3 regions of the Aquaspirillum soli genome follow, and region 3 is predicted to be linked to each of the others. Evidence: predicted binding sites of a transcription regulator. Region 3 holds the regulator's gene; each other region holds the start of a gene.
What was found. Region 3 encodes HrcA, which represses chaperone genes, less so after heat shock. Its sites were predicted from a motif close to ATTAGCACTCGNNNNNNNCGAGTGCTAAT; they were not measured.

Region 1: a site for HrcA is predicted at 1,733-1,761, ahead of rpoH (RNA polymerase sigma factor RpoH). Genes of this name have one in related genera too.
Region 2: a site for HrcA is predicted at 1,989-2,017, ahead of groES (co-chaperone GroES). Genes of this name have one in related genera too.

What each region holds. Positions count from the first base shown of each region.
Region 1 is NZ_BAAGTM010000001.1:37,099-40,380, forward strand. It holds gene bioA (adenosylmethionine--8-amino-7-oxononanoate transaminase) at 1-759, opposite strand, end outside; gene rpoH (RNA polymerase sigma factor RpoH) at 822-1,691, opposite strand; gene ACYVJG_RS00205 (cell division protein FtsX) at 1,896-2,804, opposite strand; gene ftsE (cell division ATP-binding protein FtsE) at 2,812-3,282, opposite strand, start outside.
Region 2 is NZ_BAAGTM010000025.1:14,123-17,404, reverse strand. It holds gene groL (chaperonin GroEL) at 1-1,565, opposite strand, end outside; gene groES (co-chaperone GroES) at 1,621-1,908, opposite strand; gene ACYVJG_RS12640 (CNP1-like family protein) at 2,065-2,577, opposite strand; gene ACYVJG_RS12635 (NRDE family protein) at 2,577-3,282, opposite strand, start outside.
Region 3 is NZ_BAAGTM010000003.1:165,285-168,566, reverse strand. It holds gene recA (recombinase RecA) at 1-653, opposite strand, end outside; gene hrcA (heat-inducible transcriptional repressor HrcA) at 829-1,851, shown strand; partial or broken gene ACYVJG_RS04665 (IS481 family transposase) at 1,847-1,983, shown strand; gene ACYVJG_RS04660 (RNA-guided endonuclease TnpB family protein) at 2,014-2,607, opposite strand; gene ACYVJG_RS04655 (transposase) at 3,096-3,263, opposite strand.

The DNA of each region.
Region 1 (3,282 bases), on a different contig from region 3:
ATCTGCAATCAATAACACGTCGTAACGATCGCACAGCTCGCGGATACGCCGTAAATAATGTGGGTGATACATTGCCATGCCGGCCGCCCCTTGGACTAAGGGCTCGACGATCATGGCGGCAATCTGTTGATGTTGTGTGGCGAAGCACTGCTCTACTGCCTGTGCGGCGTGTTCGGCGAGTTGCTCTGCATTGATGTCTGTGCTGGCGTGTCGGTTATCCGGACACGGTACCGATAGACCTTCAAGTAACAGCGGGGCGTAGGTTTGACGAAATAAGGGAATATCCGTCACTGCCAGTGCACCAACGGTTTCACCGTGATAGCTGTTTTCGAGATGCACAAAACGCGTTTTCTCTGGTTGTCCTTGATTGCGCCAATAATGAAAGCTCATTTTCAAGGCAATTTCTGTTGCCGAAGCGCCATCCGATCCATAAAAAGCATGGCCCAGCCCAGATAACGCACCAAGACGTTCTGACAGTTCAACCACCGGCCGATGGGTAAACCCTGCCAGCATCACATGTTCCAGTTGATCCATCTGGCGGCTGATGGCGGCTTTGATGCGTGGCTCATTATGACCAAATAAATTAACCCACCATGAACTGACGGCGTCTAAATAACGAGCGCCTTGTTCACCATATAACCAACTGCCTTCCCCACGAATAATAGGGACAATCGGTAGGGTTTCGTGACGTTGCATTTGGGTGCAAGGGTGCCAAACTGCTGCGCGGCTGCGTGCTAATAAATCCTGAGAGGGCGACATCGGGCGACTTCCATAAAAAACAGGCCCACGAGGGGCCTGTTGTCAGTGTGCGAAAACAAGTATTAAGCGATGACGATTTCGTTGTGATTTTGTAGCATCGCGCTACGCATTTTTTGTAGGGCTTTCGCTTCAATTTGACGGATACGTTCTGCCGACACATTGAACTCAGCAGCCAAATCATGCAGGGTTAAGCCACCATCGTCAGCTAACCAACGTGCTTCAATAATGCGGCGACTCCGTGCGTCGAGGCTTTCTAACGCTTCGTGAATCCCTTCTTTTTGTAAGCGGTCGAAGGCTTTGCGTTCAATTTGATGGGTGGGTTCGTTGTCGTGGTCGGCAAGCCAATCGATAGGCGAAAACGCATCATCATCGTCGTTGTCTGCGACCAAACCGATGTCTTGCCCGCTCATGCGGGTTTCCATCTCGCGTACTTCTTCGGGTTTCACGCCTAAAGCCAAAGCAATATCTTGTGCTTCGCTATCGCTGAGTGCGCTAAAGCCACGTTTCATCGAGCGCAGGTTAAAAAACAACTTACGCTGTGGTTTGGTGGTGGCGATACGCACTAAGCGCCAGTTACGCAAGATAAATTCGTGAATTTCCGCTTTAATCCAGTGCACTGCAAAAGAAAATAGCCGCACACCACGGGTGGGTTCAAAGCGTTTGACCGCCTTCATCAAGCCAATGTTGCCTTCTTGAATCAAGTCTGCCTGTTGTAAGCCATAACCAGAATAGCCGCGTGCAATCGACACCACGACTCGCAGGTGTGACATCACCAGTTCGCGGGCAGCGTCAATGTCCTGATGTTCTTGATGACGGGTTGCCAATTCAAGTTCACGTTCTGGGGTCAGCATCGGGATGCTGTTCACCGCTGCGATATAGCTCTCCAGACTGCCGTTGCTGGATGGAATTGGTAATGCGAATGCTTTGCTCATCTTTCGCTTTCCTTTCCGGAAGATGTCTTCTTTGTTTTTATTCTAGCACTCGTCTATGGAGAGTGCTAGAAATAGACTAGTTTTTTAGTCAAGTATTTTTTTATCGCAACTATAGTGTTTCTCTATCAAAACTGACTTAAAGCAGCGATCGAATGTGACCATTGTTTAACCACTATATTAACCTTGTCTTAAATACGGTTGGCATCAGCGTGGTTCCAGTTTGCGCAATAAGCGCGTGCATGTCCATGCTGCAGTTAAACAAGAGAGGCCAATGATACTGACAACCAACAAGGCGCTTTCTTCCAAATTTAGGCTGTGTAGTTCCGCTTGGCTATGATAGAGCGCGGCAAAATCAGCAATCAAAGGATTGAGTGTCGCGATAAAGGCTTGAGCCAATCCCCATCCTAATGCCGCAGCAATCCCCCCTTGCCACACTGCCAAATAGAGAAAAGGCCGCCGGATAAAGGGATTGGGAGCACCGATCAATTTTGATACTTCAATCGCATCACGGTGTGCCAAGATCTGCATACGAATCATATTATGGGTGACCAACAGTAAGGTCACTGCCAAGCTTGCACCTAACACCAAGGTGAAATGTTGTAGCACAGCCAAAATTTGTGCCAATTTGCGCGCCCAACCGGCATCAAATTGGGTATTTTCGACCAGCGGTAAGTGACTGAGTTCCACCGCCAACTGTTCCATCTGTTCTGGCGTCAGTTCTTTTGGGCGGATGATAAAAGCATCTGGTAGGGGATTACCGCCGAGGGCTTGGCCGATGTCTTGTAGATTTTGTTTTTCTAGTAAGACTTTCAGCGCCTGTTCACGGCTGATAAATTCATAGTCGGCGATTAACTTATGCTGGCGCAAATGTTCATCCACCACGACAACATCAGTCCGTTCGGCATTCAGCTCCATAAAGACGGTAATTTCGGGCTTAACGGTCAACCCTTGGCTCCATTGTTGGGCGCTGCTGACCAAGAGATACAGACAAACCGGCAGTGCCACGGCCAATCCCAACATCGCCAGTCCTAATAAACTGCTTAAGGGTTGCTGGAGTAGTGTGCGGAGTGCTTGGCTTGCTGCCCGCAGGTGTAAATAAAAAAAGCGTTGCATACACACCCTAGCCTAGTTTGCCTTGAGAAAGCCGAATAGTGCGTTGGCCATATTCGCGCATCAATATTTCATCGTGGGCTGAGATCACAATCGTGACGCCAACCTGATGGAAGGATTTAAACAACTCCATAATATCCTGTGCATAAGCGCGGTCGAGATTGCCGGTGGGTTCGTCGGCTAACAAAATGGCGGGTCGATGGACGACGGCGCGGGCAATACAAAGGCGCTGTTGTTCACCACCGGATAAGCGCACCGGATTCATTTTCTCTTTATTAAGCAAGCCCACCTTGTCTAGCGCGGCACGAACACGCTTGGCGGCTTCTCGGCGATCAAAACCAATAATTTCTAATGGCAACAGCACATTTTCATGCACAGTGCGGTCGAACAGAATTTTATGATCTTGAAAAATCAAACCAATGTGTTGCCGTAGATAGGCCAGTTCGGTGGGGTGCATCTTAGAAAGATTTTGCCCATTCAC
Region 2 (3,282 bases), on a different contig from region 3:
GCAATCATGCAATCGGTAGTCAACATCAAACCAGCAACCGAAGCAGCGTGTTGCAGCGCGGAGCGGGTCACTTTAGCTGGGTCTAACACACCCATTTCAACCAGATCGCCGTATTCGCCGGTGGCTGCGTTGTAGCCGAAGTTACCTTCGCCTTCATACACTTTGTTCACCACCACAGAAGGCTCATCGCCAGCGTTCTTCACGATTTGACGCAATGGAGCTTCAATCGCTTTCAACACGATTTGGATACCAGCGTCTTGTTCTGCGTTCAAGCCTTTCAGCTCGCCCATGTTCTTACGGGCACGCAACAGCGCAACACCACCGCCGGGGACAATGCCTTCTTCCACGGCTGCACGAGTGGCGTGCAATGCATCTTCCACGCGGGCTTTTTTCTCTTTCATTTCGACTTCGGTAGCAGCACCGACTTTGATCACTGCCACACCGCCGGCCAATTTCGCCACGCGCTCTTGCAGTTTTTCACGGTCGTAGTCGCTGGTCGCTTCTTCGATTTGAGCGCGAATTTGTGCCACACGCGCTTGGATGTTGGCTTCTTGACCTGCGCCGTCGATGATCGTGGTGTTTTCTTTGCCCACTTCGACACGTTTGGCTTGGCCCAACAGATCCAGTGTCACTTTTTCCAAAGTCAAACCGACTTCTTCAGCAATCACAGTACCGCCGGTCAGGATAGCGATATCTTCCAACATGGCTTTGCGGCGATCGCCAAAACCAGGGGCTTTCACGGCCACGGTTTTCAGGATGCCACGGATGTTGTTCACCACCAATGTTGCCAGTGCTTCACCATCCACATCTTCTGCAATGATCAACAGTGGGCGGCCAGATTTTGCCACTTGTTCCAAGGTTGGCAGCAGGTCGCGGATGTTGGAGATTTTTTTGTCAAACAACAACACAAATGGGTTGTCCAATTGTGCGATTTGTTTTTCTGGTTGGTTGATGAAGTAGGGCGACAGGTAGCCACGGTCGAATTGCATCCCTTCGACCACGTCCAGTTCGTCTTCCAAACCGGAACCATCTTCAACAGTGATCACGCCTTCTTTGCCCACTTTTTCCATCGCAGCAGCGATTTTTTCACCAATCACGGTGTCGCTGTTTGCAGAAATCGAACCCACTTGGGCGATTTCTTTGGTGGTGGCGCAAGGCTTAGCGATTTTTTTCAGTTCTTCAACGATGGCGATGACTGCTTTGTCGATACCACGTTTCAGATCCATTGGGTTCATGCCGGCGGCAACGTATTTCATGCCTTCTTGTACCACGGCTTGTGCCAACACGGTGGCTGTGGTGGTACCGTCACCAGCGATATCGTTGGTTTTGGATGCCACTTCTTTCACCATTTGGGCACCCATGTTTTCGAACTTGTCTTTCAGTTCGATTTCTTTAGCAACAGACACACCGTCTTTGGTGATGGTGGGGGCGCCATAGCTGCGCTCTAACACCACGTTGCGACCTTTCGGGCCCAAGGTGACTTTCACTGCATCGGCCAGAATGTTAACGCCATTAACCATCTTGGCGCGGGCGGAATCACCAAATTTGACTTCTTTTGCTGCCATAGTGTGTTACTCCAGTCGTATTCGAATCGTCTAACTAAACAAAAGTGTGTGTGGCTTATTCCACAATGCCCATCACGTCTTCTTCACGCATCACCAACAGCTCTTCGCCGTCCACTTTGACGGTTTGGCCGGAGTATTTGCCGAAGATCACTTTGTTGCCGACTTTCAATTCCAGAGGACGACGCTCGCCGTTCTCCAAGATCTTGCCATTACCAACGGCGATTACTTCACCCATGTCCGGTTTTTCGGCGGCATTGCCGGGCAAAACGATACCAGAAGCGGTTTTTTCTTCGGCTTCGAGACGTTTGATCACAACGCGGTCATGTAAGGGACGAATTGCCATGGAGTTCTCCTGATTCACTTAGGGAGTTACAACAAAATCGGTTATTAAATTGCGAGGGATTTCCCTCTGGGCGAGGTGTTGTTAGCACTCTGCCCTTGCGAGTGCCAATAATAGGAACGCCCCAAGGGGTTTTCAAGAGCCCTCCGCAAGAAATTTTTAGCCTTTTTTCAATCGGGCCAGCATCAAGGCGGTGTTATCCAAGGGTCGGCCGTCTTCACATAAATAGTCGCGGGCAAGTAAAGCTTGTGGCACATGGCCGGGTTGAATGCGTCGCCATTGTGCGGTTTTAGCGTCTTGCCATTCATGATTTTGGCTAGCAGCAATGGCAAACAATTTGAATTCACGGCTATCACACCGCAGCCCTTGGTGGCTGATATTGGCGACGCCTTCACTGCTGGTGATGCGTAGGGTGTAACGAATCACGGCATCAGTGCCGATGCTGAGACTGTCGGCATCGAGGGCAATTTGATTTTGGTAAACCGGCCCCCCAGAAATCACCAGCCATGAGGTGTTGCCGTTGGGGTTGGCGGGGAGGGTGGTGGCGGCTTCTTGCCACACTTTAGGCGGTTCCCAATGGTAGTTTTGGTTAAAACGATCGCGATTATCGGCCCATGCTGCTTGGCCTAGGCTGGCGAGTAATAAGACGGTGAGACTGCGACGAAAACACATCACGATGTAAAGTCCAATTTGAAGGTAAAACGATTGCGTTGAGTTGGGCGGCCGGCATGGTAGCCTTGTTCACTGATGAGAACATCACCGCGTGAGCGCACCATCAAAATAGTCGAGGCGGTGGTGCCATAGTCATCGCTTTGGATAAAAATCGGTGAGAGCAGGCGTTCCAGTGTGGTACCGACACCGGTATTGGGTAGGGTGTCTAACGGTGGATGCTCTGCATCTTGCAACCAGCTAAACATCTCTTCCTCTGCGGGTAGGCGCTTGATGCTTTCTAGCCGATGTTTGAGTCGTTCCACCTTCGGCCACGAGGTATTGAGTTGGGCATTGGATAAACCAAACACACCGTGAGTCAGTCGAGTGAGGGTATGACGTGGGCTGTGATAGCAATACAAATCATCCACTCGCCCAAATAACAGATTAAACGGCGCATAGCTGCGGCTTTGTTGGGTGAGGTGGTGGGCAAACGCCAAGCTGGACAGCTCGCCACACACGTAGTCGGTGACCAAACTGCCGCGTGATAATGCTTGCGGTGGGGGCTTCAGTCCCATCCGTACATTGGTAACCGCCGCAAAACGGCCGTTACGGTGTAGGGCTAACCAACTGCCGCCGCCTTGTAAATCGCGACCACCAAACACCTCGGGTTGATCGGGCCAAGGGCCAAGGGCAGCACTGGGACGACGATAGTATTCATCTCGATTG
Region 3 (3,282 bases):
AGTGCATTACCGCCGGTTGTGGTTTCTGGACTGCCGAACATCACACCAATTTTCATGCGGATTTGGTTAATGAAGATCACCAAAGTATTGGTACGCTTGATATTGCCGGTGAGTTTACGCAAGGCTTGACTCATTAACCGAGCTTGCAGACCCACATGGCTATCGCCCATTTCGCCTTCAATTTCGGCCTTCGGAACCAAAGCCGCCACCGAGTCAACCACGATGACGTCAATCCCACCGGAGCGCACCAGCATGTCGCAAATTTCTAATGCTTGTTCACCCGTATCAGGTTGTGAAATCAATAGGTCATCGACATGCACCCCTAATTTTTGTGCATAGACAGGGTCGAGCGCATTTTCAGCATCAATATAGGCGCAAGTACCGCCCAGCTTTTGTGCTTCTGCCACCACCTGTAAACATAGGGTTGTTTTCCCTGACGATTCAGGGCCATAAATTTCAACGACTCGGCCACGCGGCAACCCACCAACGCCCAATGCCAAATCCAGCCCCAATGAACCCGTTGAAATCACTTGCAAGTTTTCGGCAACTTGGTTATCGCTCATCTTCATGATCGAGCCCTTGCCGAATTGTTTTTCAATTTGTGCTAATGCAGCAGACAATGCTTTGCTTTTATCGCCCTGATCGATAGCCATAATGCCTCCGGAAAAAAATGAACCGCGGATCACGCCAAACAAATGACGTGAGAGCGAAGATTATCTCATAAGTCCGCGACAGGTCTTGTCGTTGCTTAAAATGGCATGATTTTGTCCAAGAAGTTTCTTCGACTGTGTTTTCTTTTGTCTTGCTTGCTGATTGAATTGTGTTGCCATGTTAAATGAACGCGCCCAGCTCTTACTCAAAACCCTGATAGAGCGCTATATCGCCGACGGCCAGCCGGTGGGATCACGCACGCTATCGCGTGTCTCGAATCTGGATTTATCTGCCGCTTCGATTCGCAACATTATGTCCGATCTCGAAGAAATGGGATTGTTGGCTAGCCCACATACCTCAGCGGGCAGAGTGCCGACGGCAAGGGGTTATCGCGTTTTCGTCGATCAGCTCATCACCATCACCCCACCCGAAGAGGCTGCCTTACAACAAATGCACAATGGCCTGCATCCTGATAGCCCTCAACGCTTGGCCGCTGCTGCGTCACAGTTGTTATCAGATTTAACCTGTTTTGCTGGTGTGGTGATGATGCCAAAACGACCAGATATGGCCTTTCGGCAAGTCGAGTTTTTGCGCCTTTCGGAAAAACGAATTTTGCTGATTTTGGTCACCCTCGATGGTGATGTACAAAATCATCTCTTACTGACTGCAAAAGACTACACCTCAAGTGAATTAATCGAAGCTGCTAACTATCTTAATCATCACTATGCCGGACAAGCGTTAGATCGTGTTGTAGCCGATTTACAGGCCGAGCTAGGCAGCCTACAAGACGATATTGCCAATTTGATGAACGCTGCCATTCGCGCAGGGCAACAAGCATTGCAAGACGACAGCCAAGCTGTGGTAATTGCAGGGGAAAAGCGTCTATTGGGCGTTGATGATTTATCGTCTAACCTGTCAAATTTGCGTGGCTTATTCGATATTTTTGAGCGTAAAACAGAATTGCTTCATCTATTGGAAAACAGTCGGCAAGCACAAGGTGTGCGGCTGTTTATTGGTGACGAGTCGGGGGTCATGCCGCTGGGGGAGTGCTCAGTCATCACCGCCCCGTACCGCATTAACAGTCAAGTGGTCGGTACCTTGGGTGTGATTGGCCCAACACGCATGGCCTATGAGCGAGTGATTCCTATCGTCGAAATCACCGCCCGTCTAGTCTCAGGGGCTTTATCAAACCCTGATTGACCAAACCATCAAAGACGCCACGGTGAAACGCTACTACTACCAGACACATGAGCAGTTAAAAGGCCATTGCAGACCTTTTTGATGGCCTACAATTTTGCCAGGCGATTGAAGATGCTAAAGGGTTTAACCCCTGTAAATAACCCTCGACTGAAGTCGAAGGCTTTATTGTGAAACGAGAGCATGGTTGATCCCATTTCCAACATCAGGCGTATTTACAGCCGCCCTTGGCGAGACGGCAGTCTCGCCAATGCGGGCAAGGTTCCGACTTGCATTCAAGTCGCTGTGCGCCCGCAGACCACAGTGAGGGCACTCGAAACGGTGTTTCGAGCGCTTCCCCAATCCTCCACAACACGAGCAGGTCTGGCTGGTGTAGGCCGAGTTGACGTATTCGACCGCGATGCCTGCTGCCTTGGCCTTGTATTCGACGAAGGTTTGCAACTGCCGCCACGCCCAGCGGTGCAGGCGGCTACGCATGCGTTTGCCCGCCTTGATGCGAGAGCGAATGTGCGTCAGGTCTTCCATCGTAATCTTGGCGACACCAGTTTGGATCGCCGCCTGAACAATGGCCTTGCTCGTTTCGTGGTTGATGTGCTTCACACGCCGCGCCTCCTTGCCGGAGCTTTTGTCTCGCGCTCTGGCTGCCGTTGGACTGAAGGCGACGGCGCAGGGCAAGGTAACGGTCGCGCTTATCGCGCAGTCGCTCGCCGCCGAAGACCTTGCCCAAGCTATGGGCAGCGAGATTGTTTTCTCCGACATCCACGCCCAGCACAGGGCCGGATGCCACGGGTTCAACGTCGCCCTGCTCGACGACGAGGTTGAAAAACCATTGCCCGTTGCGCAAGACCAGCTCCGCCTCCTTCGGCTGGCCGGAGTCGAGGATGCGGCGCTGGTGTTCGCCGAGACGCAACGGCACGGTGATACGCCCATCGAGGGTATAGAGCGAGACGGTCTTGCCTTTGAGGGTGTAGGTGCGTTTGTCGAAGTGGACACTGGCGCGGTTGAAGCGGATGTCGGGGATGGGTGCGTCCTTCCTGATGCGCCCGAGTTCTTTTTGTGCCTTATACGCCTTGCAGACCGAGAAAATGGCGTTGCAGCACATCTGACTGCCCAGCGGTGTCGCTTCGCGCAGCATGGTATAGGTGCGCTGGTGCAGACCGACGCGGTTGTAGAGACGGTGCTCGCGCACGATGGGAACGAGACGGTTGCAGGCGTCCGCGTAGGCCGTTCGCAGCGCGGCAAGCGCTCTAGCCTGTGCCGCGCTCAATGCCAGCCGAATCGACGCCGTGCGCATCATCGCTCCCTGTTTCCTCCGCCACCGCGCCAATCAGTACATCGCGCCGATACTTCGGGCACCAGATCACATGGTAGGCCGTTTGATAGAAGTAATTACGTTTTGTGACGACATCGACCATGCGTCACAGTTTATACCAC